DNA from 4 places in the Exiguobacterium sp. CH10 genome. Region 2 is predicted to be linked to each of the others. Evidence: predicted binding sites of a transcription regulator. Region 2 holds the regulator's gene; each other region holds the start of a gene.
The links. The regulator Rex, encoded in region 2, represses fermentation and respiration genes when NADH is low (regulators of the CRP and FNR family bind a similar motif). The targets are predictions, from matches to a motif close to TTGTGAAATATTTCACAA.
Positions count from the first base shown of each region.

Region 1: KNP04_RS01730 (L-lactate dehydrogenase) is a predicted target of Rex. The motif match lies at 6,498-6,515, and genes of this name have one in related genera.
Region 3: cydD (thiol reductant ABC exporter subunit CydD) is a predicted target of Rex. The motif match lies at 3,263-3,280, and genes of this name have one in related genera.
Region 4: adhE (bifunctional acetaldehyde-CoA/alcohol dehydrogenase) is a predicted target of Rex. The motif match lies at 6,988-7,005, and genes of this name have one in related genera.

Region 1 is NZ_JACSKO010000001.1:312,842-320,965, forward strand. It holds gene KNP04_RS01705 (LTA synthase family protein) at 1-1,743, opposite strand, end outside; gene KNP04_RS01710 (ROK family glucokinase) at 1,967-2,929, opposite strand; gene KNP04_RS01715 (YqgQ family protein) at 3,023-3,217, opposite strand; gene KNP04_RS01720 (M42 family metallopeptidase) at 3,214-4,236, opposite strand; gene KNP04_RS01725 (rhomboid family intramembrane serine protease) at 4,249-5,298, opposite strand; gene KNP04_RS01730 (L-lactate dehydrogenase) at 5,423-6,379, opposite strand; gene KNP04_RS01735 (DUF92 domain-containing protein) at 6,549-7,319, opposite strand; gene KNP04_RS01740 (5-formyltetrahydrofolate cyclo-ligase) at 7,298-7,852, opposite strand; gene rpmG (50S ribosomal protein L33) at 7,907-8,071, opposite strand.
Region 2 is NZ_JACSKO010000005.1:11,520-19,643, reverse strand. It holds gene KNP04_RS13420 (ABC transporter substrate-binding protein) at 1-17, opposite strand, end outside; gene KNP04_RS13415 (MDR family MFS transporter) at 119-1,354, shown strand; gene KNP04_RS13410 (hypothetical protein) at 1,391-1,789, opposite strand; gene KNP04_RS13405 (hypothetical protein) at 1,786-1,944, opposite strand; gene KNP04_RS13400 (TM2 domain-containing protein) at 2,049-2,384, shown strand; gene KNP04_RS13395 (NADPH-dependent F420 reductase) at 2,423-3,001, opposite strand; gene KNP04_RS13390 (hypothetical protein) at 3,005-3,478, opposite strand; gene KNP04_RS13385 (PspC domain-containing protein) at 3,638-3,820, shown strand; gene KNP04_RS13380 (FAD-dependent oxidoreductase) at 3,858-5,204, opposite strand; gene tatC (twin-arginine translocase subunit TatC) at 5,417-6,205, opposite strand; gene tatA (twin-arginine translocase TatA/TatE family subunit) at 6,209-6,427, opposite strand; gene KNP04_RS13365 (redox-sensing transcriptional repressor Rex) at 6,427-7,083, opposite strand; gene KNP04_RS13360 (ABC-F family ATP-binding cassette domain-containing protein) at 7,234-8,124, shown strand, end outside.
Region 3 is NZ_JACSKO010000001.1:1,219,767-1,227,890, reverse strand. It holds gene KNP04_RS06125 (glycoside hydrolase family 31 protein) at 41-2,383, shown strand; gene KNP04_RS06120 (Crp/Fnr family transcriptional regulator) at 2,496-3,185, shown strand; gene cydD (thiol reductant ABC exporter subunit CydD) at 3,308-5,032, shown strand; gene cydC (thiol reductant ABC exporter subunit CydC) at 5,029-6,744, shown strand; gene KNP04_RS06105 (hypothetical protein) at 7,006-7,530, opposite strand; gene KNP04_RS06100 (diguanylate cyclase) at 7,659-8,124, opposite strand, start outside.
Region 4 is NZ_JACSKO010000002.1:683,455-691,578, reverse strand. It holds gene KNP04_RS10330 (PTS fructose transporter subunit IIABC) at 1-1,395, opposite strand, end outside; gene pfkB (1-phosphofructokinase) at 1,392-2,321, opposite strand; gene KNP04_RS10320 (DeoR/GlpR family DNA-binding transcription regulator) at 2,318-3,061, opposite strand; gene KNP04_RS10315 (alpha/beta hydrolase) at 3,197-4,111, opposite strand; gene adhE (bifunctional acetaldehyde-CoA/alcohol dehydrogenase) at 4,253-6,844, opposite strand; gene KNP04_RS10305 (MarR family winged helix-turn-helix transcriptional regulator) at 7,234-7,680, shown strand; gene KNP04_RS10300 (YebC/PmpR family DNA-binding transcriptional regulator) at 7,761-8,124, shown strand, end outside.

The sequences.
Region 1 (8,124 bases), on a different contig from region 2:
CACAACCGTACCATCTCGGAAGATTGCACGACTATTTCGGTTTTCAGAGAACAAGTCATTCCCAAAGCCGATTGTGTCCGACGTGTCAATTCCAAGTAAGTGCAAGATTGTCGGTTTCATGTCGACGTGACTTCCGATCGTTTCATGCACTTCACCTTTATCTTGATCCGGCAAGTGAATCGCAAACGGCACCTGTTGTAATTTCGCCACATCATATGGTGTCAACTCTTCTTTACCGAGCAACTCTGCCATCGCATTGTTGTGGTTTGTCGAGATACCGTAGTGGTCACCATAAACAACGAAAATCGTATCCTCCCACATTCCGTTCTCTTTCAATTGATCGATGAAGAGACCGAGTGCATAGTCTTGATATGCAAGCGCCTGCGGGAAGTTGTTTAACGTCGTCGAACTTGTCTCGAACTTCGGTACGAGTTCATAGTCTTCGCTTGGCATCGTATATGGGAAGTGGTTCGTCAATGTGATGAACTTCGCATAGTATGGCTCAGGCAACTCTTGAAGCATCGGGATCGATTGTTCGAAGAAACTATCATCTAGGAGGCCCCATTCTGTCATGTCTTCTGGGTTACCGAGATCGTAGCTCTTTTCATCGAAGAATTGATCGACACCGATATTTTTATACATTTGGTCGCGGTTCCAGAACGATTTATTGTTCGCATGGAAGACGGCCGAATAATAGTTATCTTCTTTAATCAACTCTGGAAGAGCTTGATATTCGTTGTCCGCGTTCGTAAAGTATACAGCACCACGCGGTAAGCCATATAGCGAGTTATCGAGCGCAAACTCGGCATCTGATGTCTTCCCTTGACCTACTGTATGGTAGTAGTTTGGCCAATAGTGAGACTCTTCAATCAGCTTGTTCAAGTTTGGCGTGATATATTCACCGTTCGGCGCTTTCATGTTATGCGTGAAGTTTTGTGCAGATTCGAATGACACAACAATCACGTTTTTTCCTTTATACTTACCAAACAAATCAGGGTTCGGTGCAGCATAGTTTTGACGAGTGAATTGTTCGATTGTTGCAAGCTCTGATTCGTCAGCCATCGCTTTTTGAGCAGATGTTTTCGTTTGAAGCATCGCGTCATACACATGGAAGTTAAATGTTCCGATGTTTTTCACTAATAGCTCACGGTCGAATGAACGAGTCAACAATTCAGGACGTTCTGTTTCAGCCAATGAAAGGTTGAACAAGAATACCGATACAGCTGCAACGAACGTTACGAGCGCGCGACGATGTGAAGCGGCATTCTCTTTCATATTCATACGCCATAAGATAAACGGTAAGACAAAAACGTCACCAAGAATGATCAAGTCTTTCCATTCGAGAAGTGATGTGAACGATGTCGATAGCGTCTCCATGTTCGATGGTTGCATAATGACCGGCATCGTTAAATAGTCCGTAAATTCACGATAATATACGGCATCCGCAAACAAGATGAAGGATGCGAGCGCGTAAAGCGTGTAGAGCACCCATTTTTGTTTGTTTCCTTTAAAGAAGAAATGGAAGGCAAACAAGAATAATGTCGAACTGATCGGGCTGATCAGTAGGATAAAAGCTTGTGCGGTGTTTTCAATCGGAATGTTGAAGAAAAATTGGTAGACGATATACGTCTTCGTCCAAAGCAATAACGTAAAAATCCAAAATAGACGATATTCTTGAAACGAAGCGCGGACCGTATCGTTCAGTCTCGTCGATAGCTTCGAGAAGCGTTGAGATGAATTCATCTGACGGTCTCCTCCTCTTTTCAGTTTTCGGCATGTTTTTATAGCCATTATTTTTATATTTGTTTATACATTGTACAATTCGATCTGAATAGTACACGTCCAGTATCAAGTCCAAATCTTACCCCTTTTTTAATAAAAAATCAACTGTGACGTTACAAATTTTACAATATCCCATACCCTTTCCCATAAGAAAACACGCCTGCAATGTGCAGACGTGTCAGTTTTATACGCGTGTTGGAAGGAAGTGTTTGCGTGCTAACCAGCCACAACCGATGACTCCGGCATCATTTTCAAGTTCAGCGATTTTAAACGTCGTCGACTCATAGACACGTTCGAGTGCAAAGCGCTTGAACTGAGCATCGAGCGGTTCAAGCAATGACGTCCCTGCTTTTGAGACGCCGCCACCGATGACGATCATTTTCGGGTTGAGTGTGTTGGCGATATTCGAGATTGTTAATCCGAGATATTCTGTCATCTCGTCAATCACTTCTGTCGCGATTGTATCCCCAGCTTTATAAGCTTCGAATACGTCACGTGCCGTCACTTCTTTCAATTCGTTCAACGAAGTATCTTGATTTTTCCGTTTTTGCAACGCTAAACGTGAAATACCTGTCGCAGAGGCAATTGTTTCGATACACCCTAATCGGCCACAACCACATTTTACAGCTTTCGCCTCATCTCGCTCGACGGTGATATGACCGATTTCTCCTGCCATGCCAGCCGTACCATGAACGATGTTTCCGTTCGTGATGACGCCACCACCGACGCCTGTACCGAGCGTGATGGCAAGTAATTCTGATGCACCTTCACCTGCACCCTTCCACATTTCCCCGAGGGCAGCGGCATTCGCATCGTTTTCGAGGACCGCGGGGAGTCCGACCGCCTTTTCGAACTCACTCACAAGAGCGAAGTCTTTCCATCCGATGTTCGGTGAATATTCGACAATACCTTCAGAGAAATTGATGAATCCAGGGGCTCCAATACCTGCACCTGCGAAATCTTCTTTCTTCTTACCTGACGTCTCTAAATACGTTTCAAATGAGGCTGCGATGTCTTTTGGAATATGTACACCGTTTTCTCGAATATCCGTTTTAACTTCCCACTTATCAGAAATGATGCCATTCATGTCTAAAACAGCCATCTTCACCGTTGTACCACCGATGTCGATTCCTAATAACCATTTCATACCGTTCACTCCTCATCTCAACTAAATCGCTTTCATTGAATAGTGTACACTATTATCCCCTCAGTGCAACCCTTTGCACTAAGGGGATTTCTGTCAATCTGTTGAATTTTTCAATTCGTGGGTCAAAATGATTTTTGCCGTATCGTATACACGCTGCTCGATGATGCCCCCTTCATACAACTCGTCGAGTTCCATCATCATCAGTGAGATTTCAGCATCCCGCTCCCCGATGTAAATAATGGTACCGAACGACTTTAAAAACTGTTGGACATCATAAAAGTTTTTCATGCTTCTTCCTCCATCGTTGACAAGACATAACGATTTAACAATTCTCTTGTCGCTTCCATAGACGTCACATGTGTCCGTTCGTAACTATGACTTGACTCAATTCCTGGACCAATCAAAGCGTGCTTCACATCGTATCCAGCCCGAATCGCAGCCGACGCATCCGAACCGTAATAAGGATAGATATCGACTTTATAAGCGATGTCATGTGTCTTACATAATGAAGTAAACTTACGGCGCAAGTTAATATCATAAGGACCAGATGAATCTTTGGCACAAATCGAAACCGTATATTCATCTGAATGTTGCCCATCTCCGAGCGCACCCATATCGACGGCGATGTACTCCACAACATTTTCAGGAATACCGGCATTTCCTCCGAATCCGACTTCTTCGTAATTCGAGATTAGAAAGTGGACCGTGTGGGGTAACTCGTAGCTAACCAAATCTTTAGCTAAGTCTAATAAAATGGCCACAGACGCCTTATCGTCCAAATGACGAGATTTCACGTATCCGGAAGCCGTCACCTTGAATCGTGGATCAAATGATACAAAGTCACCGATTTCAATTCCAAGTGCCGTCACATCTTCGCGAGAATGGACTTTCTCATCCAATCGAACTTCAATGTTTGATGCAGAGCGCTCTGCCGAATTCGTGTCCTTATAAACATGGACACTCGACTGATGGACGAGAATGGTCCCTTCGATTGCCTCACCCTCCTCGCGATGAATGAGACAGTTTTCTCCTTCAATCGCCGTCCAAGCGTATCCACCTACTTGCGTGAGTCGTAAGCGCCCGCTCGGCAAGATGTCTTTGACCATCGCCCCAAGCGTATCGACATGCGCCGTCAAAAGACGCGCCTCCTTCGAACGTCCTGGGAACGTTGCGAGCAACGCCCCTTTATGTAAACGAGACGTCTTCACACCGAGTGCTTGAAGTTCATTTTCTGCAAATCCAATCGCCTCCTCCGTCATGCCAGACGGACTCGGGATTTCAACTAATTTTTTCAGTGTATCAATCATCATATTCTCCCCTTACCAAGATCCATACCCGTATAGTAGACCAAACAACATGGCCGTGAGCACAGAAAATAAGATGCGTTGTGTTCGATTTTTCTCATCAGGCAATCCGACGACACCAGAGACGACGAATCCACCTAGTAAACCACCTGCATGTGCAAAATGGTCCAAGCTCGCGCCTAATACGAACGCGAGTCCCACATTTAATCCTAACATAATAAAGAGCGGAGGTCCGAGCGTCTTCATAAAGAGCGAACGATCCCGTAGTCCAAAATAGAGTAATGCACCGACCAAACCAAATAAGGCTCCTGATGCCCCGGCTGAAATGGATTCACTGAACGCATACGATGCCGTCGTCGCTAGAATCCCACCAACTACGTATATGATGAGAAAGCGGATGGAGCCATACATCCGTTCAACGAGCGGACCGAGTGACCAGAGCGCAAACATATTGATGGCAAAATGGAACCATCCGATATGCAGAAACATTGGCGTAATTAACCGCCACCATTCCCCTTCTTCGATGAGCGGGTTCACTTTCGCACCAAATGCGATCAACGTATTCGGGTCGAATGTCGAACCGACTGATTCAGCTAGCCACATGACTAAAAAGGTGATGAACATTAATCCGTACACTATTTGCGGTTTACCAAAGGAGAATCGTTTCTTTAACTCCGCTTTCTTCTTTCGATCCATTGCGACCGCGAGCAATCGAAAACGGTCGTCCTCCATCGTAGGTGTACAAATCGAGCGAGATAATGTCACTCTCGCCGGAATTGGGAACGTCATGGAGTCGACTCGCTCTTCATCAACGAGACGGTCGCCATATATGTGAATCGTCAAACGCTTTCGTCCAATACGAGATAGACGAAAAGCGCTCAAGATTGCGTTAATGTCAGTACCGACATGATTCGCCCATGCTTTTTCAGTTTGAACGTATAAGTCATAGCGATCACCTGCTTTTGTATCAAACAAGATGACTGCACGAGACGGCTCTAATATCCCTTCAATCCGCCCACCGTTCTCGATCGCTTGATAAATGCCTTCCCAGAAGCAAGTCGCCAACAAAACCCCTCCTCTCTCATTCTATTGTAAATCACGTTGTACCTCACGACAAAGTCACGGCTTGCCCAAAACGTACAAAAAAAACCCACAACCTTTAAGGCTGCAGGTCATTCAAATACGACAATTACAAGACAGGCTCCATCGTTTTCATGAGAACGTTAGCTGAATGTTGCATTTTTTGATGTTCTTCTTCTGACAACTCAATCTCAACGACTTCTCGCACGCCCTGACGGTTAATGATGGCTGGTACCCCGATATGAATATCGTGTAAACCGTATTCCCCATCAAGGTGAGCACCGACTGTCAGCAATGTGTTCTCGTTACGAAGGACCGCTTTGACCAGACGGAGTAATCCGAGGCCGATGGCATAGTATGTCGCACCTTTACGTTCGATGATGTGATAAGCCGCATCACGTACGTTCACATAAATGTCTTCAAGGTCTTGCCAGTTATATTCATCATGCTCTTCAAGCAACTGCTCAACAGACTTTCCGTAAATACGAGCATTGCTCCAAGCAGCAAACTCGGTGTCACCGTGCTCACCCATGATGTAAGCATGACAGTTACGTGGGTCGACATTGAAATAGTCGCCAAGCATATAACGTAAACGAGACGTGTCGAGTACGGTACCTGAGCCGAAGACGCGATGTTTAGGAAGTCCTGAATACTTCCATGCCAAATGCGTCATAATGTCGACAGGGTTTGAGGCGATAATGATAATGCCATCAAAACCAGAATCCATAATATCTGAAATCATCGACTTCATGATCTTCGCATTTTTCTCGACAAGGTCAAGACGAGTTTCCCCTGGACGTTGCGGTGCACCTGCAGTAATGACGACGATGTCTGCTACACCACAGTCTGCATAATCTCCTGCCCACACACGCATCGGTGAAGAAGCGAACGAGACGCCGTGGTTTAAGTCCATCGCTTCTCCTTCTGCTTTTGCCTTGTTGATGTCAATGATGACGAGTTCTTCACAAAGGCTTGCTGTCGTTAACTGGTACGCGAAACTCGCTCCAACTGCCCCTGCCCCTACGAGTGCGACGCGCGTTACTTTAGCATGATTTAATGTTTCCATATTGATTCTCCACCCTTCGATCAATCTGTTTCATGTTTTTGTTATCTCTGTTACAACAAGATTGTAACATCATTCACAAACCCTAACTACAGTGGAAACCGTTTTCACTTTGGCGATATTGTGACAACTTTCACATTCATTTGAAACATCTTCATTTTCTGTACTACCCTCATCCGAACACCAAAAAACAAATAGACGTCGCTCCAAGAACGGATAAAAAATTGACTGCATCATTCCCTAGCACACGCCATCCTGACACATACGTTGTAGGAACTTGATGATGAACTTTCTTTTCCGTCAGCTTTCCACAAACCGTACAGCGAAACTTCCGTTGAACAGTCGCCCCGAGCAATGTATCGATGACGCTCCCGCTCAGTCCGATTCCCCAAAGCGTCAACAGTAATGCCATATCCAATTCGACAAACAGAAGAGAAGAACAGACGATCACGAATGCCCCTAAAATCGACATGACTGTCCCAAACGTTGAGACAGCACCGCTCGTTCCCGGCTCAACTTCTCTAAAAGTGAACATGAAACGCGGTTTACGTTTTGCGAGGACACCGAATTCAGACCCCCATGTGTCACTCGTCGCTGCCGCAATAGACACGATGTACATATAAAGGTAGACGAGATTATCTGTCAGTAAGTAACCGAGGGCACAAAGAATCCCTACCCCACCGTTTGCTAACACTTGAATGGCGTCGCGTGCTCCCGTTTTTTCGACAATCTCATCTACATTTTGCTTATCGCGAGATCGATATTTCGATGCAAGAGAAGACGTCGAGAAAAACACACCGAGTAAATAGAGGCCGAACCAACCAAACGATAACCCGATCAACACCCCTGTCACTATAGTCAAGATGGCTCCCGAGAGCGTCAAAGAGCGCAACCGATACCCGAGAAAGGCGACGATACAAGTTACAACAAAAATGGCGAACATTGAATCATCTCCTTTTCTGTCACAATCCACTGAACAGGTAGATCATGTGGTTCCGTCGGTACTTGATCGACAAGTTGAACCGAGTAAGCCAATGAAACCGTCTCCCCTTCATATGTACGTAAAAAACGGTCATAGTATCCTCCGCCCCAACCGATTCGATATCCTGAACGGTCAAATACTCTTCCCGGCACAAGACAGAGGTCGATGGTTTTCGTTGTTGGCGGGGTCGTCGGCTCCAAAATATTCATGACGCCCGTCTCAAGGTCATCTACCGAATGAATAATATGAAACGTTAACCCCTGCTCCGTTACTTTCGGGACGCACACCGTTTTTCCTGCTTCAAACGCCTCATGAATGATTGGCGACGTATCGATTTCAAGCGGTAGTGACGATGTCACAGCAATCGTCTGGCTTTCTCTCCATATCTCTGTTGCGAACAACCGATGATGGATGACTTGATCCACTTGTTGTCGATTGTTCATTTGTTTAATGTATTGATGGACAGTTCGTCTTAACGCTGCTTTGTCTTCCACAACGCATTCCTCCTTACAAAAAAAGCCGCCACATATGTGACGGCCGGTCCCTCATTACTTCACTTCGCGGTAAAGCGTGTGACGACGGAGACGTGGGTTGTATTTGCGCAACTCAAGGCGCTCTGGGTTGTTACGTTTGTTTTTCTTCGTGATGTACGTGCGATCGCCTGTTTCTGTGCAAGCTAATGTAATTTTAACGCGCATTTCTTTCACTCCCATCTTAATGATGTTGTATCAAGTGCTTTTGCTTTACAGTCTAAGCATACTCAATT
Region 2 (8,124 bases):
AATAAATATGCATCCACGTCACATCCCCCCTTAAAAGTGGACATCATTTCCCCATGTCGTCCATTTTTCAAATCCGTTGTCTTGTTTATCATACAGGTACAGAATGGAAGGTGACAAGATGAAATGGAAAGATATACCTAAACCAATAAAAGTTCGACTCGTGACATCATTTTTCAACCGTTCGGTCTCATTCGCCATCATGCCGTTCATGGCACTTCTCTTTGTCAAAGCGTTCAACGAATGGATTGCGGGCGTCTTCTTGATCTCGCTCGTCTGTCTCGGATACGTGATCGGGTTAATCGGGGGATACCTCGCCGATAAGTTTTCACGGAAGCGACTCCTCGTGTTGACGGCAAGTCTCACCGCATCGATGTTTCTCGTCATGACGCTCAGTCTTCAGTTCGACCAGATGATCGTCTTTATGATCGCCTATACGATCTTCACGGTCACGAACAACCTCGGGCGACCCGCGATGAGTGCCATCATCATCGACGCGACAACACCTGAGAACCGAAAAGCCGTTTATGCGCTCGATTACTGGTTGATCAACTTATCCATCACGATCGGGACGGCACTCGGGGGCTGGCTCTATGTCAGCAATCAATTGTTACTATTTTGGATTTTGACGTTCACGTCGAGCATGTTGCCGATCGCGTACGCCATCTTCCTCGAGGACACGAAACGAACGTGGACCTCACAAAAGCTCAAGCTCGTCTTCGTCGACGTGTTCCAAAGCTATCAAATCGCCTGGCGTGACCGCCCGTTCGTCAAAGTCGTCTTCGGCTCGATGTGTATCCTCGCCGCCGAGTTCTCGATGGGCAGTTACGTCGCCGTCCGACTCGCCGATTCATTTGAACCGCTCTCGTTCGAAGACTGGACGATCAACGGAGTACGGATGATGAGCTTAATTCAAATCGAGAACACGCTCATCGTCGTCGCATTGACGTTCTTCATTCAACGTCTCGCCTCACGCTTCTCGAATAAACACACATTACTCGGCGGTCTCGCGTTGTACACAATCGGCTACGCGGTCATCACGAGTGCGAACTCGATGATGCTCCTTCTCGGCTTCATGCTCATCGCCACGTTCGGAGAATTGTTGTACTCTCCGGTGTTAAATACGGAGAAGGCGAACATGATGCCAGAAGACAGACGAGGTGCGTATTCAGCATTTGCCGGGACGTCGTTCGCCGGTGCCGACTTCTTATCACGTTCGACGATTTTGATCGGGTCGCTTCTCACCCCGTTCATGATGAGCGTCTATATCGGACTGTTGGTCAGCTTCGGCTGCTTCCTCGTCTATAGCGGAATTTATGTAAAAGAAAAGCTCGTCCTACGACGAGTTGCTTCCTAAATAAAACCCATCCTTTCTCATGCGAAGGGATGGGTTTTAATCGAGCTGTTCTTGGTGCATGGCATAAATCAATGTCAACGCCCGGATACAAAAGATTGTCGAGAAGCCGTAAATGCTCAGCTCGAGCAATGAAATAGAAGGTTCTTGTAAACCGAGCGAAACGGCATAGCCTACGAAGCAAAGCAAGATGACGAGTGTGATTGTCCACTCGTTCGATCGCTGCTTCATCTGTTCGGCTAACGCCTTGTCTTCTTTCTCGACACGTTCACGCTGCCAAAAGTAAAAGAACAAGGCATACATCGCAAACGAGATTCTCGGAACGTCACCTAAAAGTAAATCAAAGATGATCAGACCTAAAAATAGATATGTCCCCAACTGATAGCCACTCTGCATGTGAAGACGCGAACGAAGTGGTCCATTTGCCCCCCACTTCATAACCCAATCACAGCCACAGTCAACCCACCGTAGACGAATCCGAGTACGATGGCACTGATGGCCATTCGTTTATATTGTGGATATTGATACAGCGCAATCGCCCCACCGACGACGTGAACAAAGGCGACAATGAACGTTAAAATCGGAAAAAGCATAGCAAACCTCTTTTCTTTTTAGGAAATCATGGAAACAAATCCATTTTCCGATATACTAGAGTCCGAACTTATTATAACAATTATGGATAGGGAGTTGAAATCCGATGAATGTGTCACGCATGGATTTGACGACGGAAGAAATGCAGCTCGTCAACAGCGAAGTCGAGAAGCGCAAGCGCAGCTTACTCGTCGCGTACTTACTTTGGTTTTTCCTCGGTGCACTCGGTGCACATCGCTTTTATTTCAAAAAGATTGGGTCAGGAATTGCGATGGTCCTCCTCGTCGTCTTGACGCTCGGTTTCGGTGCCATCATCACAGGAATCTGGGCACTCGTCGATGCGTTTCTCATGCCAGGTTGGCAACAGCGCGAAGTCGAACAAATCGAACGTGAGACGATCGAGCTACTGCAAACACGCTCTGACCGCTACACAGGGTTCTAATCAAAAAACGATCGAGGCTACTCCGCCCCGATCGTTTTTTAGCGTTCTGTTAAGTAGAAGGCGAAGTCCCGTGACTTTCTTTCCTTCACCGCATTATGAATCCACAACCACGCCAACCCTTCTAGTTCACGGGCAAGCTTCAACCCATGGAGCGGATGCGTATCGAAACCGATCTTGTTCGATAGCTCGACGACAAGCTGCACCGCTTCCTCATCATCTCCTGCGACAAACATGACAGAACCATCCGGGTTACCTAGGTTCTCGACGCCCGTCTGGTTGAACGCTTTGACGACTTTCGTATCGGGAACGAGTCGCTGCAAATACTCCGCACCCGACACCCCGTCCGGTCGCTCGACTTCGTTAAACTCGATGGCGATTGGATTCGTCACATCAATCAGGACTTTCCCATTCAGTTCATCAAGTGTCGGCAGCAGGTCGACCGCTGCCGCAAAAGGTGTACATAGCAGAAGGGCATCGCTTGCTGAGGCGACTTCTTGTAACGTCAACGTCCCTTCCCGCTCAGTCCGTGTCCCGTACAGCACCTCATAACCGGCCTGTTCGAATTGCTCCCCGAGCGCGCGACCGACTTTCCCAGCACCTAAGATCCCGAATTTCATGTCTCACAACTCCTCGTCTGTCCGTGTGACCGTTCCTCCATACTCTTCTGCGAGCCCGTCTAAAATCGATGGGTCGAATTCTTCCCCGATGGCCATGACGCCGGTCTGACCTGGTTCGATGTTACCGACCGTCCGTTTGAATGTATCTTGAATACCTTGCATATGCTTCACGTCTTTCGTGCCGCCGATGAGACCACCTGTGAGTGTTCCGAATAAAATTCCGAACGGTCCACCGAGGATTCCAACCGCCATCCCGATGAGCGCACCTTTCGTCGACTTGTTGACGGGTGCTAGCTGCGCCGCATCTTCAAACGAGAACGCCCCGTTTTCTTCACGCTTGATGACGACCAATTGTTCAAAACCGACAAGCCCATCCGAATGGTACTTTTTCAGTTTACTGAACGCCTGATACGAAATCGCCTCTTCTGGGAACGTGAACGTGACGATGTGATACGGTTGTTTTTCCTTTTTAGCCATGAAAAATTCCTCCTTTAAGGTAGAAAGCATGACGAGCACTTACCCTATCTCTTTTCCCTGAGTGACTTGTAAATAATCTACATTAACAAATCAATCGATGGGGATGTTTATGTACTTATCATGGTAAAATTTACATATCAACTCAAAAGGAGCTTTGCTATGCAACGTACACTTCGTAAGTCCGCGACGGACCGCTCTCTGTCTGGAGTATGCGGTGGGATTGCTGAATACTTTGGTATTTCTTCAATCGGAGTTCGACTCATCTTTTTGATTCTCCCTGGGAGTTTCCTTCTTTATATGATCTTAACGAATTCCATGAAAGATGCACCACGCTATCTATAAGAAAACGCGAAAGCTGTTAAGCTTCCGCGTTTTTTTGTTAGACATTTACTTTGTCTTTCATCGCTTCAAGCGCTCCGCTGTTCAAGAAGTGCCATGGTTTATTGTAGTGCGGTTGGAAGAAGAAGTCGACGTACGCGAGCTCTTCGACCGTCATCTCGTTTTGGATGGCTAGGGAGAGCGTGTTAACCGCTTGTGTCAAATCCGCTTTCGATAATACTTGTCCTCCGACAATCCGATGCGTCTCTTTTTCATAGACGAGTTTGAATTCGACTTTCTCTGCGGTCGGCATGAACTCCGGACGATATGCATCCTCGATGACGACACTTTCTACGTCGAGTCCGAATAGGGATGCCGCTTCTTCTGTCAGACCAGACGACGCAATGTTCCAGTCATAGAGTCGAAGTCCTGACGTTCCTTGCGTCCCTTGGTAGCGGACACGTGGTTGCATCATATTTTCCGCGACGAGCGTCCCCATACGGACAGCGTTCGTTGCAAGCGGGATATAGGCATGTGTGCGTGCCGGGTTGTAGTAGACGGCACAGCTGTCCCCTGCCGCAAAGATATCCGGGTTGCTCGTGCGCATGTATTCATCGACGATGATCGCACCGTTTCCGAGCATATCGACCTGTCCTTCGAGGAGTCCTGTGTTCGGACGGAATCCAACGCAGAGGATCACGAGATCCGCCTCGAATTCACCTTTATCCGTCATGACATGTGTGACATCTCCATCTGTACCACGGAACGCTTCGACCGTCTGACCGAGTTCGAGGTCGATTCCCCGACTTGTCATGTTCGCTTCTAATGGATCTGTGAACGACTTGTCGAGGTATTTGTTCAAGATGCGGTCGGCACTATCGATGAATGTAACATGTTTCCCGTATGCTTCGAACGCCTCGACGAGTTCGACTCCGATATAACCTGCCCCGATGACGGCAATCTTCGTCGCATCTGTCGCGCGCTCGATGATCCGTTGGGCATGCGCATAGTTTTTACAGAGCTCAATTCCATTCATCTCAATGCCCGGCAGTGTTGGGACGATCGGCCATGAACCCGTCGTAACGATCAAGCGGTCGTACGTGTCATGCACGTCTTCCCCCGTCTCGAGATTTTTGGCGTGGACCGTCTTCGCTTCGGCGTCAATCGACAAGACATCATGTTTCATGCGCATAGTCGCTCCGAGTTCTTCAAGCTCACGTGGAGAGGAGTAGAATAATTCTTCTGCACGTTGGACGACCCCACCGACATGGAGCGCAATCCCACACGAGAGGAAGCTGACGTTGTCGTTCCGCTCGTAAACGGTGATGTCGAGATTGTTGTATCGATTGAGTAACCCTTTGACAGCTGCTGTTCCTGCGTGTGTACATCCGATGACTGCGATTTTCATATGAGTCGTCTCTCCTTTTATCTTAAACAATACGTTTTGTTTTATATTGTGATAAATATCACATTCACTTCCTGACTTTAGTGTACTATTTCACAATATAGGATTCAACGACTATGCTCACTATTTCACGTAAAAGTGTCTAAAGTTTGAACACAAGTTGAACTACAGTGGAATGCATATAAAAAAGCATCATCCCATTTACGGAACGATGCTCATTTCTCATTCATCTGTTTCATTAAATCCATCTGTTCTTGCACCATCGCTTCTTTCTCCCGGCGCAGCACCCCTTTGTAGGCGACGCGTGAAATCGATAAACTGATTTCATATAGGAAGAAGAGTGGCAATGACACCATAAGGTGCGACGTCAAATCCGGTGGTGTGATGAATGCCGCGACTACGAATAGCGCGAAGTACGCATACTTACGAATTTTTGATAAGAAGTATGGTGTCACGACACCAATCCGGGTCAAGAACATCGTCACGACCGGCAATTGGAACAATAGACCGAACGGAATCGTCAGTTGCAACAAGAACGTGAAGTAATTGTTCGCCCCGATGATTTGTTCGAGTCCAAGGTCTTGCCCGAGGTCCGTCGAGATATCGAGGACGAGCGGGAATAACCAGTAGTAGGCGAACGCAAGGCCGATCAAGAATAATCCGAAGATGATCGGGATATAAGCGAGCGTACCTTTTCGTTCATTCGGATGCAGACCGGGTGCGACAAACGCCCACACTTGATACAGTAGGAATGGGCTCGCCGCAATCAGGCCGATGATGAGCGCCAAGTTCAAGTAAATCATGAGCGGGTCCGCGACCCCAAAGGCGTTCAGTTCGAGCCCGCGTTCGACGAGATCTTCTTGCAAGTACGCGAGTACATATTTGACACTCGGCAAAGCCATCAAAAAGAAGGCAAAGACGACAAATGCAGATAGCATCAGTCGTCTCCGCAGCTCTGTCAAGTGATCGGTGAGTTCCCGCTCTTGATCAGGTTGATGATTCATGGCTTACTGCTCTTTCTTTTCGATAGCTTTCTTGTCGTTCTCGTCGTGCTCGTTCATCATGCCGTTCGTTGCATTTTTGAACTCACGAAGCGTTTGTCCGGCCGCGCGACCAAACTCCGGTAATTTCTTCGGTCCGAAGATGATGAGCGCGATGATGGCGATGATGAATAGACTCGCCCCACCCGGAATCCCGACGACGAGTGATGATGCTAGTAATTCCATTATTGATGGACCCCCTCAGCGGTTGGATAGTGTTGCATAAAGTAAATGAGTGACTGCAGCTCAATCGACAAATCGATGTGATGGACGCGAACCGTGTCCGGTACGGTAAGTCGTGCCGGTGTGAAGTTCAAGATGCCCTTGATGCCGAAACGGACCAAGTCGTCTGCGACGGACTGCGCATAGGCAGAAGGTACCGTCAAAATGGCGACGTCAATCTTGTTTTGCTTCATAATCTGTTCCATCTCATCGACGTGATGAATTGGGACGCCTGACATCGTCGTGCCGACTTTTGTCTCGTCTGCGTCGAACCCGACGACGATATGTGTGTTATTGTTTTTAAGGAAGTTATAGTTGACGAATGCCGTCCCAAGGTGACCGACCCCGACCAAGGCGACATTCGTAATCTCGTCCTGATTCAGTGTCTTTCGGAAAAAGTCTAACAGATACTGCACGTTATAGCCATATCCCTTTTTACCGAGCGCACCGAAGTACGAGAAATCACGGCGAATCGTAGCCGAATCGACCTTGACCGCCTCACTCAGTTCTGCTGAAGAGACACGTTGTTTACCTGACGCGTGCAGGCTTTGAATAAATCGATAGTATAGTGGCAACCGTTTGGCTGTCGCTTGTGGAATCTTTGGTTCGTTTTGACTCAACGGAAAGAGCCTCCTTTTTACGACACGTTACAAACGAATCTGAATTTCATACACCTTGATTGTAAACGAATTCACATGACCACTCAACGAATATACCTAAAATCGCTGAAAAATACAGTATACTAAATAGAGAGAAAGGGGTTTTTTCACTTGATCCTACTGCAAGTCAATAACTTATCCAAATCCTTCGGCGTCGAGCCGATTTTAGAAAACGTCAAACTCGAAATCCAGGAAGGCGAACGCGTCGCCCTCGTCGGCCGAAACGGGGCCGGGAAGTCGACGCTTTTGAAAGTCATCGCTGGTGAATATAACTATGACTCCGGGGACATCATGAAGCCAAAAGACGTCACCATCGGCTATCTCGCCCAAGACTCAGGGCTCGAATCCGACGAGACGATCTGGAACGAGATGCTCACCGTCTTTACGGACTTGATCGAGCAAGAGAAGACGCTCCGTCGCATGGAGGCCGACATGGGATCCGAACGAATCCTAAATGACGCTGCGGCTTACGAACGTCTCCTCTCCTCTTACGATGAAGAGCAGCACACGTTCAAAGAGCGCGGCGGTTACCAGTATGAAGCGACGATCCGCTCGGTCCTTCACGGGATGCGCTTCTATCCGGACGACTTCGAGCGTCGGATCGACACGCTCTCCGGGGGACAACGGACGCGTCTCGCCTTGGCGAAGATGCTCCTTCAAAGTCCCGACCTGCTCATCTTGGACGAGCCGACGAACCACTTGGACATCGAGACGCTCGCATGGCTTGAGAAGTACTTGAGCGGCTATAAAGGCGCCGTCCTCATCGTCTCCCACGACCGATACTTCCTCGACCGCGTCGTCTCGGTTGTCTATGAGCTGTCACGTCATCGGAGCCGCCGCTTCGTCGGGAACTACACGAAGTACCTCGAACAAAAGGCCGCTCTCTACGAACAAGAGAAGAAGCAGTTTGAGTCGCAGCAAGAAGAGATTGCCAAGATGCAGGACTTCATTCAGCGAAACATCGCCCGGGCGACGACGACGAAACGGGCGCAAAGCGTACGG
Region 3 (8,124 bases), on a different contig from region 2:
TTCAGGAAGGAAGTGACGGAGAGCGGAAACGCTCGAGTGTATGCGCCTATTCGAAGAAAATCATGTATATCAATCGTGGATGAGACCAAAAGCAAGAGAAGAGGCAATCGTGCAAGGAAGCTGTTATCGATTCACCGTATTGACGAGTCAGTTGATTCGGATGGAGTACGCGGAGGATGGGATTTTTGAAGACCGCGCCACCCAAGTGGCGTGGAATCGAGAATTTGACGTTCCACAATTCCGAGTGATCGAAGACGAGGCAGAGCTCCAAATCATCACGGAACACGTTCACTTATACTATACGAAAGGACCGTTCGCACCGAACACGCTCTATGTGGACGTGAAAGGGAACTTCAGTACGTATTACAGCCGCTACATGTTCAACGGTCCAGAGCGGACGCTGAAAGGAACGGCGCGGACGCTCGACCATGTGGACGGGGCGACGGAGTTAGAAGAAGGGATTCTCTCCAAGCAAGGGTATGCGATCATTGATGATTCATCCTCGTTTTTGATGACGGATGACCGCTTCGTCGAGCCGAGACGAAAAGGGATTCATGATATTTACTACTTCGGATATGGTCATGACTACAAACAGGCACTTCGAGACTTTTACACGTTGACGGGTCCGACGCCGATGCTTCCTCGTAAAGCGCTCGGAAACTGGTGGAGCCGCTATTGGCGATACGACGAAAAAGAGTATAAGGCGTTGATGCGCCGCTTCAAATCCGAAGACATCCCGTTCTCGGTCAGCGTCATCGATATGGACTGGCACGTGACAGATATCCCGGAAGAGTATGGGAGTGGCTGGACGGGCTATTCGTGGAATAAAAACTTATTCCCTGAACCGAAGCGATTCCTCAAATGGTTAAAAGATGAAGGGATGATGGTGACATTGAACCTGCACCCCGCCGACGGGGTCCGTGCGTTTGAAGACCAGTATGCGGCGATGGCTGAGGCGATGGGGGTCGATCCGGAATCGGGTGACCGAATCCCTTTCGATTTTTCGGACAAGCGATTCATTCAAGCGTATTTCGAACAGATGCATCACCCGCATGAGGCGGACGGCGTTGATTTTTGGTGGATTGATTGGCAACAAGGATCGACATCGAAGATGGAGGGACTCGATCCGTTATGGATGTTGAATCATTATCACGCCATCGACATCGCCCGTGACGGCAAACGCCCGCTCATTTTTTCTCGTTACGCTGGGCCAGGGAGCCACCGTTACCCGGTCGGATTCTCAGGGGACACAATCATCTCTTGGGCATCACTCGCCTTCCAGCCGTATTTCACGGCAACAGCTACGAACATCGGGTATGGATGGTGGAGTCATGACATCGGAGGGCATCATCGTGGTAAAAAAGACGACGAGCTCGCGGCGCGTTGGGTCGCATACGGAGTGTTCAGTCCAATCATGCGCCTCCATTCGACGTTCAGCACGTTCAACGGAAAAGAGCCTTGGCGTTTCGGAATCGAAGCCGAACAGTCGATGAAGCGATTCTTACGCCTGCGTCATCAACTCATTCCTTATTTGTATACGATGAACTATCGGAACCATGCAGAAGCGTTGCCACTCGTGTTACCGATGTATATCGAACATCCCGATGATGAAGCGGCTTATCAGGTGCCGAATCAGTTTTATTTCGGAAGTGAACTCATCGTCTCCCCGATTGTCACACCAATGGACCGACAGCTCCATGTCGCGGGTGCGAACGTGTGGTTGCCGAAAGGGCAATGGTTCGATTTCTTCACGGGTCATCGTTATGAAGGCGACAAGTCGATTCGTGTGTTCCGTGGACTCGAAGGGCAACCGGTCTTCGCCAAAGCGGGCGCCATCATTCCAATGATGCCGCATGAACCGCATGCGAACGAAACGGGGAACCCGAGCGAGCTAGAAGTACTCGTCTTTCCAGGTGCCTCGAACACGTTCACGATGTACGAAGATGACGGGGAAAGCCGTGATTATGAGACGGGGGCGTCACTCGAAACGACGTTCACGCTCGATTGGGAAGCGCGTACGCTTCACATCGAGACGTCAGGTGATTTGACACTCGTCCCGGCGAATCGGACGTTGACGATTCTTGTCCGCGGGGTCGTCGGAGAAGGGGACTATGATGCGGAGACGCAGACGTTACACATCCCACTCGGTGAATGGAAACGGGAGCAGACCGTGACGCTTCCGGTCGATCTGACACAAAACGCACATCGACTCGACCGTCTCTATCGGTTCTTAGACCGCGCCGAAATCGCTTATGACTTAAAAGATCGTTTATATCAGATGGCGACCACGAAGACACGTCTCGAGGCATGGTTGTTTGACCTCCATGCGTTAGAGCTCGATCGTGATTTACAGGACGCCCTATTGGAACTTATGTTGGACTAAAAAAGGGGGGAGACCCCCTTTTGTCATGTCAGAAAACTGTTGGATTTAGAAAGCGCTTTCAATAAAAATCCCACTATACTGAAGATAGAAGAATAGAAATGAGGGGATGAACATGCGACACATGTGGACGATTGACGATTTACGGCAGTTGACGCTGTTTGAGACATGTCCGAGTCGAGCACTTGAACAGTTGATTCCGCACGTCTATTGCCGGACGTATCGGAAAGGACAACTGTTGTTCATGGAAGGGGATCCGCGTGAGCGTGTGTATTTCTTGATGAGCGGTTATATCAAACTCGAACGGATGAATGAGAATGCGACCCATCATTACGCCGACTACGTGAAACCGAAACAATTTTTCCCATACAACGGTTTATTCACAGGGGAAGACTATCGTCATACGGCTGAAGCGGTGACGGACATTGAGGTCATCTACATCCCAACAGACCGCTTTGAGCGGTTCGTGTCCACGCAGTCGAGCATGCTGCTCTATATCATTGGCCAGATGAACCGTATTCTTGATTTGCATGAGCGACGTGTCCAAGAAATCATCACGCCGAGCGCGAAAGAGCGTGTCATCAATACGCTCCATTTCTTAATTGAAGATTTAGGGGAACCGGACGAACAAGGCGTTCGAGTCCGATGCCCGTTTACCGCAATCGAACTTTCTCGTCTGTCTGGCACGTCCCGAGAGACGGTTTCGACGATTTTAGCCAAACTTCGAAAAGAAGATATACTGCGCATCGACGCCCATCAACTTGTCATTGGGCATCCTGAATATTTTGAACAAGACATCGACTGACGCCACTCGAATGAGGGCGTCTTTTACATGTTCATACGAGCGGGGCGTTCGCTTCAAAACGTGGCATATTGTATAATTAGTGATGAATCTCACAAAGCAATGGAATTGTAAATAGAGAAAGGATGAATGCAGTGAAACGACTGCAAGCCCTTGCTTTCGCCGAAAGGGGTCACATCATCGGACTCGTGTTATCCGCGGTCATGATTGGACTATCGATTTTGGCGCAAGCGTATTTAATCGTCGACATCGTCGACCGAATCTTTTTAAAGGATGAATCATTCGAAGCCATCCTTCCGGCTTTACTATGGCTCGTCGTTGCTTTATTGGCACGAGCGCTTTTTGGATATGTGTCAGGACGCATCGGTGCGAGTTTATCCGAAAAGGCGAAACAGACGTTACGCCTTCAATTGTTGGATCGGTACGCCACGAGTCCGGTCGAGTCGTCTTTGACAGGACAATCGGGTAAAAAGGTCAGTGTGTTCATGGATGCTGTTGACGAAGTGGATGCCTACTTCAGTCAATACTGGCCACAGGTCATCCAAACGTCGATCATCCCGCTCCTTATTTTGGTCGTCGTCTTCAGCCAACACTGGATTTCTGGTGTGATCATGATGGTAACGGCACCGTTCATCCCGCTATTCTTTATCATTATCGGAATTGCGACTCAGAAAAAATCAGAAGAACAGATGGAGAAGATGAATCAGTTTTCCGGTAAGTTTTTAGATGTCTTACAAGGATTGACGACGCTCAAGCTTTACAATCGCACCGAGCAAGAAGCGAAGGCGATTGAGAAGAGCAGTCTCGACTTTCGGGATGTGACGATGGTCGTTTTGAAGACGGCCTTCTTATCGGGACTTATGCTCGAGTTCATCTCGATGCTCAGTACCGGTGTCGTCGCGTTAGAAGTCGCGTTACAAATGGTCGTCTGGGAGAACCTCACGTTCTTCTCTGGTTTTTTGATTCTTGTGTTAGCGCCAGAGTACTACTTGGCGATTAAAGATTTAGGGAGTGCCTTCCATACAGGACGTGGAAGTATGGGCGCAGCCGACCGAATCTTTGAGGTATTAGACGCCCCCGATGATCGCATCGAATGGGGAACGAAATCACTGGGTTCACGAACACCAAACCTTGAACTCGAAGACGTCTCCTTCGAATATGCAGGCGGACGTTTTGTACTTCAACCGTTGAATGGTCGGATTCCGTCCGGTACCCACCTGGCCTTAGTCGGTGCGAGTGGTTCTGGGAAGACGACAGTACTGAACGTCATCTCCGGATTGCTACAGGTGAAATCAGGACGTGTCCTCGTAGACGGTGAACCTCTTCAGTCGTTTGACGAGTCTGCCTGGTACGGAAACATTGCCTATATCTCGCAAAACCCTTACCTATTCGCCGGAACACTTGCCGATAACATCACCTTAGGCGAAGAGGCCGATGAGCTCGCGTTACGGGAAGCGGCCGATGCGGCAGGACTTTCTGAGGTGATCGATCAATTACCGAACGGAATCTGGACGGAGCTTGGAGAAGGCGGATTTGGTCTATCGGGTGGGGAACGACAACGTCTCGCGCTCGCCCGGGCCTTCTTTAAACGACCTGGTATCCTCTTGTTCGATGAACCGACGACCGGTCTCGATTTGAAGACGGAGCAGATTGTGAGACGTTCGATTACTGAGTTGTCGAAAGAGGCAACGTTGATCACGGTGGCTCATCGCCTGCATACAATCAAAGAGGCGGATACCATCTGGTTTATGGAGGATGGGCAACGGATTGCAGAAGGAACGCATGACGCGTTGCTCGCCGTCCCAGAGTATGCTGAACTGTTTGCGCTTCAGAAAGGGGTGAGCCGATGAACTCGCTTTGGACGATTACAAAATGGATGATGCGCGAGAAGAAAGATATCCTTCTCTCCGTCTTCTTTGGATATGCAGCCGGGATTGCGGCGGTTGCTCTGTTTGCAGCAAGTGGATACCTCGTCTCACGGGCGGGGCTCGTCCCGCCTTTGTATGCGCTCATGGTACCCGTCGTCCTCATCAAACTGTTCGGGGTCATTCGGGCAGGAAGTCGTTATCGGGAGCGCCTCGCGTCACACCGGGCGACGTTTACGATATTGAGCGAGCTACGTGTCCGCTTTTATCGACAACTTGAACCGCTCGTCCCATCGATTTTTGCGAAATATCGGAGTGGAGATTTGCTTGCACGTGTCGTCGGAGATGTGGAGAGCCTGCAAAACTATTTTCTCCGCGTATTCTATCCGCCAATCATACTCGTGCTCGTGTTCTTGAGTACAATCTTCTTTGTGACGTTCTTCTCGTTCGCGGTCAGCCTATGGATCTTACTTGGTGTACTCGTCACCGGGTTTTTGATTCCACTCGGATTTGCTCGGATTCGTGCTCGTCATGACGAGACGATTCGTGCATTGCGCGGGGATGTATCGATTCAGTTGACCGAGATGATGTACGGATATCGAGATTTAAAACTACATCATCAACTCGATCGTACGAAGCAAGCTGTGTATTCGCGCAGCGAACGCTACATGGAAGCGGAGCGGAAAGACACGACGAATCAATTTTTCAACTCCGCACTCGTCGTCGCGGCCTCTTTACTCGTCTCATGGGGAGTCTTGGCAATCGGTGCCTATCAAGTCGTAGATGGGGATTTGAATGGGCTCTTCTTGGCGATGCTCATCATGATGTCACTCACGGCGTTTGAGAACACGACACCGATGGCTGTGTTCCCGGGACACTTTGCAGATAGTAAACAAGCGGCCGATCGATTGTTTGAAGTGATGGAGCCGAGTGAAACGATTGAGGCGCTCGAAGCGAAGCGTCATGATGTGACGTTCACGACATCGCCATCCATCTCATTTGAGCATGTTCGCTATCGCTATCCGGATACGTATCGGGATGTGATTGACGATGTGTCGTTACACATCCCGAGCGGTTCGAAGACGGTCATCGTCGGACCGAGCGGCTCCGGGAAATCGACGTTGCTCCAACTGTTGTTGGCATTTGTCCGGACAGAAGACGGGACGATCCGACTCGATCATGACAACTTGAATGACATGAAACAAACTTCAATCTGGCAGCATGCGAGTGTCGTCTTGCAAGACAATCACTTCTTTTACGGAACCATACGGGAGAACCTGGCATTAGCCGGTGACTTTACCAATGAGGAGATGCTTGTGGCGCTTGAACGTGTCCGTTTATCGTTTTCACTCGATGAGCCGGTCCTTGAAAAAGGGGCGAACTTATCAGGTGGAGAACGTCAACGGTTAGCGATTGCACGAGCCCTTCTGAAAAACGGACTGATCTGGTTGCTCGATGAGCCTACTTCAGCGCTTGATGCTGGGACGGAAGCGCATGTCTTTTCTGAACTGTTGCATCAAGCAGGGTCAGGGACGCTCATCCTTGTCAGTCACCGCTTGACGGGACTCGAAGCCTTCGATCAAATCATCGTGATGGAAGCTGGACGAATCGTCGAATTTGGATCATATGAGGAACTGATGATGAAACGTGGTACGTTCTACGAATTGAAACAAATCGAACAAGAAGTGTTCGCATAACAAAAAGACGAGCAGCCCCGTCGGTGGGCTGCTCGTCTTGTTTTTGGCAAATATGGGTGCAACAAATGGGGGTTGTCGCAGCAATGCTTTCAAAAAGAGTGTCGTGGAGGGGAATCCACGTGACGTGATTGGTTTGGGGAACGTGCACGTCAAGCTTTTAGGAAGCTACATCTAGAGTATAGTTGATAACGATTCTCATTGTCAACGAGAATAACGAAAAAAATATCCATACGTGCGAACACGTATGGACGGAGTCTCGAATTAGTTCGAGGCGACACCTTTTTGAACGGTGAATCGAATGAGACTGAACAAGTATCTCGTGAAGAAGAGCGCGAACGCGTAAAATAGCGCGATGAACGGTGACTGGAGGTCGATTCCAGGAATGTTCATCAAAAACTCTAAGACGAGAATCGATAGCAAGAATACATAAAGAGCAGCGTCTAAATAAAGTGGCATGAGACGACCCCGCTGATGCCAAAACGTACGGATCAGTGGTGCGACGGTCATTCCGATAATCCGTTCAGCAAAACCGATACTGAGCACGGCAATCAAGAATGAGGGGACGGTGTTAAATGCCACTAAATCTGAGAATACGAATCCTGAAATGAGTAAGAGTGGGCCGATGACGATCATCATCGAGAGCGACGTACGGAAAAAAATCCATAAATTTTGTTGAATCGAACGAATTCCCCCGAGTGCCGATTGTTGAAGTGTCTTCCCACGTTTATAGTCAATCGCGAACGAGCTGATAAACATAATTCCAAACAAAGATAACAAAACTGACATGAACGATGTTTCCCCTTTTCTGAATAAATCCTGATGTACCAATCTGAACCAAAGTCTAGCCTAGTTTAACGATTCGTTTCGAGAAAGTAAAGTGAGAAAACATGCTCAAGTGTGAAGTGTTCAATCCTTTAAGAAGCAAGGATGAATCGATTTCGTCCAGACTCTTTTGCGTGATATAACGCTTCGTCTGCATGCTTCAACACACTATCGATTTCAATATCGTTCGAATGACAGGCTCCTAGCGAAACGGTGATGTGTAGTGTTCCTGCACTCGTTTCAAACGGGAACGTCGAAACTTTTTCTCGGATAGATTCTGCGAGGCGAGACACTTCATCCCGCGTAGCGTGTGGCATGACGATTAAAAATTCTTCTCCACCGAAGCGACCGACCAAATGCCGCTCTTCACTTTCGTTGACGAGAAGCATACCGAGTTCACGTAACACGTCATCGCCGACGTCGTGCCCATACGTGTCATTCACTCGTTTAAAGTGATCAATATCGACTAAGATTAACGCATATTCTTCTGCCTCGACCGTCAAGTTAGCCATCGCTTCATTCAACAAACGACGGTTGGCAATTCCGGTGAGCGCATCA
Region 4 (8,124 bases), on a different contig from region 2:
CATCATACCACCGACGATGACACCGAGAAGGATCGCATTCGCGCCACTCATGCTGTTCAACGTATCCATCAACCATGTCATAAGTGCTGCGATCGGTTCATTAACGACAAGCAACATGATCATACCTGAGATAAACGATCCAAGTAACGGATACAAAAGAACTGGCTTGATCCCTTCAAGCGAAGCAGGCAATTTCGCGAGTGCCTTTTTCAAGAAGAGGACAACATAACCTGCCAAGAAACCGGCAATGAGGCCACCGAGGAATCCGGCGTTCCCTTGGTTTGCGAGTACCCCTGCGACGAGACCTGGTGCGAGACCTGGACGATCGGCAATCGACATCGCGATGAAACCTGCAAGAATCGGAACGAGGAAGCCGAATGCAGCTCCACCGATTGTCATCAACTGTGCTGCGAATTCATTGTAAGATGGATCATCCGGGTTAGCAGAGTTGATGCCCCAGAAGAAACTGATTGCGATCAAGAGACCACCTGCGACGACGAGTGGTAGCATCGCAGATACACCGCTCATCAAGTGCTTATAGACACCTGTACGTTGTTCTTTCGGTGCACCAGACGTTTTGGAAGCTTCATATACCGGCGCATCTTGATTGACGGCACGATTGATGAGTTCTTCCGGTTTCCGGATTCCTTGTGCGACCGGTACTTCGATGACACGTTTTCCGGCGAAACGCTCCATTTCTACGGCTTTGTCCGCTGCGACGATGATAGCTGTCGCACGATCGATGTCTGCCCGTGTAAGCTCGTTCTTCACTCCAGTAGAACCATTCGTTTCGACTTTAATATCGACACCCATCGCTTCCGCTTTTTGTTTCAAGCTGTCCGCCGCCATATACGTATGGGCGATTCCTGTCGGACAAGCCGTGACCGCTAAGATGAACGGTGCATCTTCATTCATCGGTTTGACGACTTCCGGCTTCTCTTCAGCCGCTTCCTTCTCCTCGATGGCACGGATGACATCGCTTTCAGAAGTTGCTGCATAGAGGCGCTCTTGGAATGCTGGGTCCATCAAATAGACCGATAATTTAGAGAGCGTTTCAAGGTGTTCGTTATTCGCGTTCTCCCCTGCCGCAATCATGAAGAAAAGGCGGCTTGGTTGACCGTCCAACGCTTCGTAATCGACTCCTTCTGAACGTCCGAAGGCGATTGCTGGTGTTTGGACAGCACTTGTTTTCGCGTGAGGGATGGCAATCCCTTCTCCGAGTCCAGTCGTGCTCTCGCTTTCACGTTTTAAGATGGCGTCACGATATCCGTCGCGGTCAGATAGTTTGCCGGCACGGTCGAGGACATCGACGAGTTCTTCGATGACCTCACGCTTAGAGCTAGCACGAAGATTCAATTGAATCGTATCGCGTTGAAGCAAGTCCGTGATTTTCATGTTGTTTCCTCCATTCGTTTGAGTGGTGTGAGTTGTACTTGATCAATCAATCGATCAATATCTTCTTTTGAACAAAGACCAAACGTATATGCGGACGCACTACCTGTTGTGACAGCGTAGCGGAACGCCTCCTGTTCGCCTTTTTCTTTGACGTTTGCGACAAATCCGGCAACGAGTGAATCTCCGGCACCGACTGAGTTGACGAGTTTACCGACCGGTGTGTTCGCCGTGACCGCGCCGTCCTTGTTGACGAGTAGTGCTCCATCCCCTGCAAACGAAATGATGACGTTTTTCGCGCCACGTTCGACGAGCTGCTCCGCATAAGGAAGCGCGTCCTCAAACGTCTCGATTTCTGTGTCGAACAATTCGCCTAACTCGTGATGGTTCGGTTTAATCATCAACGGTTCGAGCGAAAGGACTTCAAGCATGGCGTCTTTCGTCGTATCGACGACGAAGTCGGCACCTTTTTCGCGAATCGATTCAGCGATCGTCCGGTACAATGAGTCCGGTAAATTGCTTGGGATACTTCCTGCAAGAACGACGATGTCACCTTCATCGACTTGGTCGAACTTCGCTTTCAATTGTTCGAGTTCACCATCCGTGATGTTCGGTCCGCTCGCGTTCAATTCGGTCTCTTCTTTTGCACGAATCTTGACGTTGATTCGAGTATTTCCGTTCACTTCAACAAAATCCGTGTGCACACCATGGTCGACGAGCGACTTTTTGATGAAATCACCTGTCGTTCCACCGATAAAGCCAAGCGCTTTCGTTTCTTTTTCATATTCTCGAAGCACGATCGAAACGTTGATCCCTTTTCCACCTGCACGTTCGGTCGTTTCTTCGATTCGGTTCACTTCTCCTAAATTTACTTCTGGTAATGTCACATAGTAATCAATAGAAGGGTTGAGTGTTAACGTGTAAATCATTTCGCATTCACCACCTTTGTTATTGTTTGGATGGAACTCATTGATGCATCGCTTGATGTGATCAATTGCGCAGCGTCCAACGTGGCGACTCGGCTGAACGTTCGTTTCCCGATTTTCGATGCGTCCGCGAGCACGTATGACGTCTGTGCCAATTCAATCGCCGTCTTTTTGACAAGCGCTTCTTCTGGGTCCGGTGTCGTGTAGCCTGCGTCAAGGTCGATTCCGTTCATTCCGAGGAAAGCGAGGTCAACTCGATAATTCATCATGCTCTCGCGGGCATTGTATCCAACGAGCGCTTGAGTCGACCGTTTCAATTCTCCGCCGATCACAAACGTCTTAATATCAAGATCAAATAATTCATTCGCTATCGGTAGACTGTTTGTGACGACTACAATTTTCTTTCCTTCTAAAAACGGTACCATCGCCTGAGTCGTTGTCCCGGCATCTAAATAGATTGACATCCCATCTTCAATGAATGTTGCGGCCTTCCGTGCAATCGCAACTTTTTCATCGACGAAACGATCTCGTTTCTCTTCAAATGTCGGTTCTTCGTCAGGAGTCGCGATGAGTGTCGCTCCCCCGTGCACCCTTGCCAGATATCCTTCCGCTTCGAGGTCCGTCAAATCACGACGAATCGTCGACTCGGATGAATCCGTCAAATCAACCAACTCTTTCAATTTGACGACTTTCTGCTCAGATAAGCGTTGTAATATCAACTGATGTCGTTGTTTCGTTAACATCTTGTTCCCTCCATATGTCTAATATAAAGCGTTTTCATTATAAAAACAACTAAAATCATTCAAAAACATTCAGATACATTCAATTTGTCACAATTATAACATAAAAAACGGTCATATAATGACCGTTTTTTATGTTTATGACTGTTTTCTTAACCATTCCACCACTTCTTGGACGAGTTTTGGATGAATCGGTTCATCAATCGCCTCACGGTATTCTTTATGAAGCGTCAGAAGAGAATGCGGTGAATCTCGCTTCACGAGAAGGTGATTCATGTCATCGATGATCGAGGACGTAACCTCCCCTTTCGTCTGAATCATATGGACGTGCTCCGGTGGGACTTGTACGTCACGCCCTCCTGTAATCGCAAGGACCGGAACAGTGACATGTTCTAACCGCTCCCGTACGTCATACGAGGCATGTTCGCGAATCCATTTTGCGTTCACGACTTGTCCTCTATATTTAAAAGCGGAGACGTTCGTGCGTAAAGATCGCTCGAGCAAGTCATCCTGCCGCTGTCTTACCTTTTTCGCCACCCCTGTCACCCGGTAAAACATGCCTTTTAATCCTTTGACACGTTCGACGTCCTTTGCTAAGGCGTCTGCCTGATATAAAAACATCTGTTTCGATGACTCATGGAACCCTGACAATAAAATGAGTCCATCGGATTTCGTCTCCAATTGTACAGCTGGCGCAAGAACTGCCCCTTCACTATGACCGAGTATATAGAGATGGTTGACATCTGCGAGTTGTCGAATCGTCCGCACGACTAGAATCGCATCGTTAATCAAATCATGTAACCCGACCTTATTGAAGTCACCATCCGACTTCCCGATTCCTTGTTTGTCATACCGAAAGACGTTATAGCCATGATCGTATAGCGCCTCAGCTAATTTTCCGTACGTATTAAAGCCGACGCCACCCATATTCCCGTCACGGTCACTTGGTCCGCTTCCACTCAACATGACAATGGTCGCCCGAGGCTCCTCATGCGAAAGAAAAGTTCCTGCAATCGTTCCATATGCTGTCGTAATCGTCATCTCTTGTTTCATCGTATCGCCTCCACTTCTATCATACCCGAAACGAACGACCAAAAAAATATGTCGTCGCCTGTACCGTTTCTTAACTAACCTTTTATCTACTCAAAAAAGGTGCCCGCTCTCTCGAACGGGCACCTTGATTGATTTGATTTCTTATACGCCTTCGTATGCTGCGTACATGATTTCTTTCAACTCTTCAACGAGCGGCATTTTCGGGTTTGCCGTCGTACATTGGTCTTCGAATGCGTCGACTGCCATTTTGTCAATCTTCGCATCGAGTTCTGCTTTCTTGATGCCTTGTGCTTTGAACGAGAGTTTGATGTTCAAACGTTGACCGAGCTCGATGATCGCTTGGACGAGTGACTCGACACCTTCGGCTGTCGTACTTGCCGGGAGGCCGAGGTAACGTGCGATTTCTGCGTAACGCTCGTCTGCGATGAATGACTCATATTTCGGGAACGCCGCAAGTTTTGATGGGCGTGTCGCGTTGTAACGGATGACGTGTGGCATAAGGATTGCGTTCGTACGACCGTGTGGTACGTGGAACTCTCCACCGATTTTGTGAGCGATCGAGTGGTTGATTCCAAGGAACGCGTTCGCGAACGCCATACCAGCCATCGTTGAAGCGTTGTGCACTTTCTGACGTGCTTCCGCATCGCTACCGTTTTCATACGCTTTTGGTAGGTAGTCGAAAATCATCTTGATGGCGCGGAGGCAAAGACCGTCCGTGTAATCATTCGCCATGACTGAAACGTATGCTTCGATCGCGTGCGTCATGACGTCCATTCCTGTGTCAGCCGTAATTGATGCTGGCACGGTCATGACGAACTCAGGGTCGACGATGGCAACGTCTGGTGTGATCGCATAGTCGGCAATCGGATATTTTACGTTACGTTTTTTGTCTGTGATGACGGTGAACGGTGTCACTTCAGAACCTGTACCAGAAGTTGTCGGGATGGCGATAAACATTGATTTGTTACCGAGCGTCGGGAACTTGTACGTCCGTTTGCGAATATCCATGAATTTCTGACGAAGGTTTGAGAACTTCTCTTCTGGACGTTCGTAGAAGAGCCACATTCCTTTCGCAGCATCCATCGGTGATCCACCACCGAGTGCGATAATCATGTCTGGTTGGAAGTGACGCATCGCTTCGGCACCGTTCATGACCGTTTCGACAGATGGGTCTGGTTCGACTTGGTCAAAGATGCGATACTCGACGCCTGCAGGCAAGTTTTTGATGACTTTGTCAGCAAATCCGAGTTTGACCATCATTTCATCCGTGACGATCATCGCCCGTTTTTTCGTTGTGAGCGATTGAAGGTATTGCACCGAGTTTTTCTCGAAGTAGATTTTTTCAGGTACTTTGAACCATTGCATATTCACGCGACGTCTCGCCACCTTTTTCACGTTGAGTAGATGTTTCGCCGTCACGTTTTCTGAGACGGAGTTTTTACCGTATGACCCACAACCGAGCGTGAGGGATGGTGTCATTTCGTTATAAAGGTCACCGATTCCACCGTGTGCTGAAGGTGAGTTGACGATGATACGGCAAGCTTTCATGCGAAGACCGAAGTCAAGGATGGCATCGTCATCTGTTGAGTGGATGACCGCTGTGTGACCGAGACCACCGATTTCGAGCATTTTTTCAGCGATCGCAAATCCTTCTTCACGTGACTGTACTTTATAAGCGCCGAGAACCGGGCTCAACTTTTCATGAGAAAGAAGTTCAGTTGCGCCGACCGTTTCGAGTTCAGCGATCAAGATTTTCGTATCAGCCGGTACTTTGAGACCTGCTTTTTCAGCGATCCACGCTGCTGGCTTCCCGACGATTTCTGGGTTGACCGCACATGTGTCCGTGCGAATGACAAGTGTTTCGAGTTTCGCTTTTTCTTCAGGTGAACAGAAGTAGCAACCGAGTGCCGTCATTTCTGCCTTCACTTCTTCGTAAACTTCTTGGTCGACGATGATTGCTTGTTCAGACGCACAAATCATACCGTTATCGAACGTTTTTGAGAGGATGACGTCTGAGATGGCACGTTTCACTTTCGCAGTCTTATCGATGTAAGCCGGTACGTTACCAGGTCCGACACCGAGTGCTGGTTTACCAGTCGAGTAAGCCGATTTGACCATCGCTGCCCCACCAGTCGCAAGAACCATCGCCACACCTGGGTGATTCATGAGTGCTTTTGTTGCATCGAGTGACGGAACTTCAACCCATTGAATCAAGTTTTCAGGAGCACCTGCCGCTACCGCTGCGTCACGAAGGACACGTGCAGCTTCACTTGAACATTGTTGAGCGGATGGGTGGAACGCGAAGATGATTGGGTTACGTGTCTTGATGGCGATGATCGCTTTGAACATCGTTGTCGATGTTGGGTTTGTGACCGGTGTGACCCCAGCGACGACACCGACTGGTTCTGCGATGTATGTGATTCCGTTTTGAACGTCGTCTTCAAGAACGCCAACTGTTTTTTCTCCACGGAGTGAGTTGTAAATATATTCTGTCGCGAAGATATTTTTGATCATCTTGTCTTCAAAGACACCGCGACCTGTTTCTGTATGTGCTAGTTTCGCAAGTGCGACGTGTTGCTCAAGACCAGCGAGCGCCATCGCTTGTACGATTTCATCGATTTTCTCTTGGTCGAACGTCATCAACGTATCGAGTGCGGCATGTGCACCCGCTACGAGCGCATCCACCATTTGTTCTGCCGTAGTTTCCACTTTTGCTTTCTCTTTGACTGCCATGTTAGGTTCCTCCTCATAATTGAGAGCTTTTAATGAACATATTGACTTGATGGAAGACACAATGTGATGACTGCTTTCAAGAGATTGTGCTTTCCTTCACATTCATAGAATACAATGTTTTTCAGAGTTTGTGGGTGACAACAATGTGAACTCTTTCACAATATTTTTTTGTCATTTGTTGATAGGTCTTGATTTTTAAGTGTGTCCTCAGTAAAATCGAATACGTTTTCATGAAAATAAGTAATTCTGTTTATGTAAACGCTTACATCAATTGTGTCGAATCTATTTCTACTATGATGTATGAATCATCACATCAACCCGTTTTTAGGTTCAACTGCACCTAACTCGTGTATAATAAAAATAGAACCTAACTAGGAAGTGAATCTACTATGCCGAAACAAGATGCTGCGGACCAGTTTGTCAAACTGATCCCTTTAATTCGTCGTAAACTGCTACGTCGATCTGATTTCCCACAAATTCCGAACTTGAACTTCTCTCATTTCCATCTGTTGATGTTGATTGAGGACGAGGGAGCTGTCACAAACGGACGAATTAGTGAAACACTCTCCATCGCGCCGCCAAACGTTACCCCGCTCATCACGAAGCTGTTAAATGAAGGATATATTACACGCGTACCGGATGAACGAGACCGTCGTGTCATTTGGAACCAGTTGACGGAGAAAGGTGAGCGTATTTTACTTGAACGGAGAGACTCGTTCCGGAGGCTTTTTGAGGAGCGTCTCGCCTTCTTAAATGAGGATGAAACCGACCGCCTCATTGACAGTTTGAAGACGCTCACCGAGATTGTTGAGAAGATGGATAAAGGCGACGAGTAAAACTTTTCTCGTCAATTCAAGCAACTTCTTATATAATCTGTAATGAATCTACGTACAAATGGAAAGAGAGATGACATGTAATGGGTCGTAAATGGAACAACATTAAAGAGAAGAAGGCATCAAAAGACGCGAACACGAGTCGCGTCTATGCTAAGTTCGGTCGCGAGATTTATGTAGCCGCCCGTCAAGGGGAACCTGATCCTGAGTTGAACCAGTCATTAAAATTCGTTGTGGAGCGTGCGAAGACGTATAACGTGCCTCGTGCGATTATCGATCGCGCGATCGATAAAGCAAAAGGTGGCGACGAGGAAAACTTCGATGAGCTTCGTTATGAAGGTTTCGGACCGAACGGCGCGATGGTCATCGTCGATACGTTGACGAATAACGTGAACCGTACAGCATCTGAAGTACGTGCCGCTTTCGGTAAAAACGGAGGAAACATGG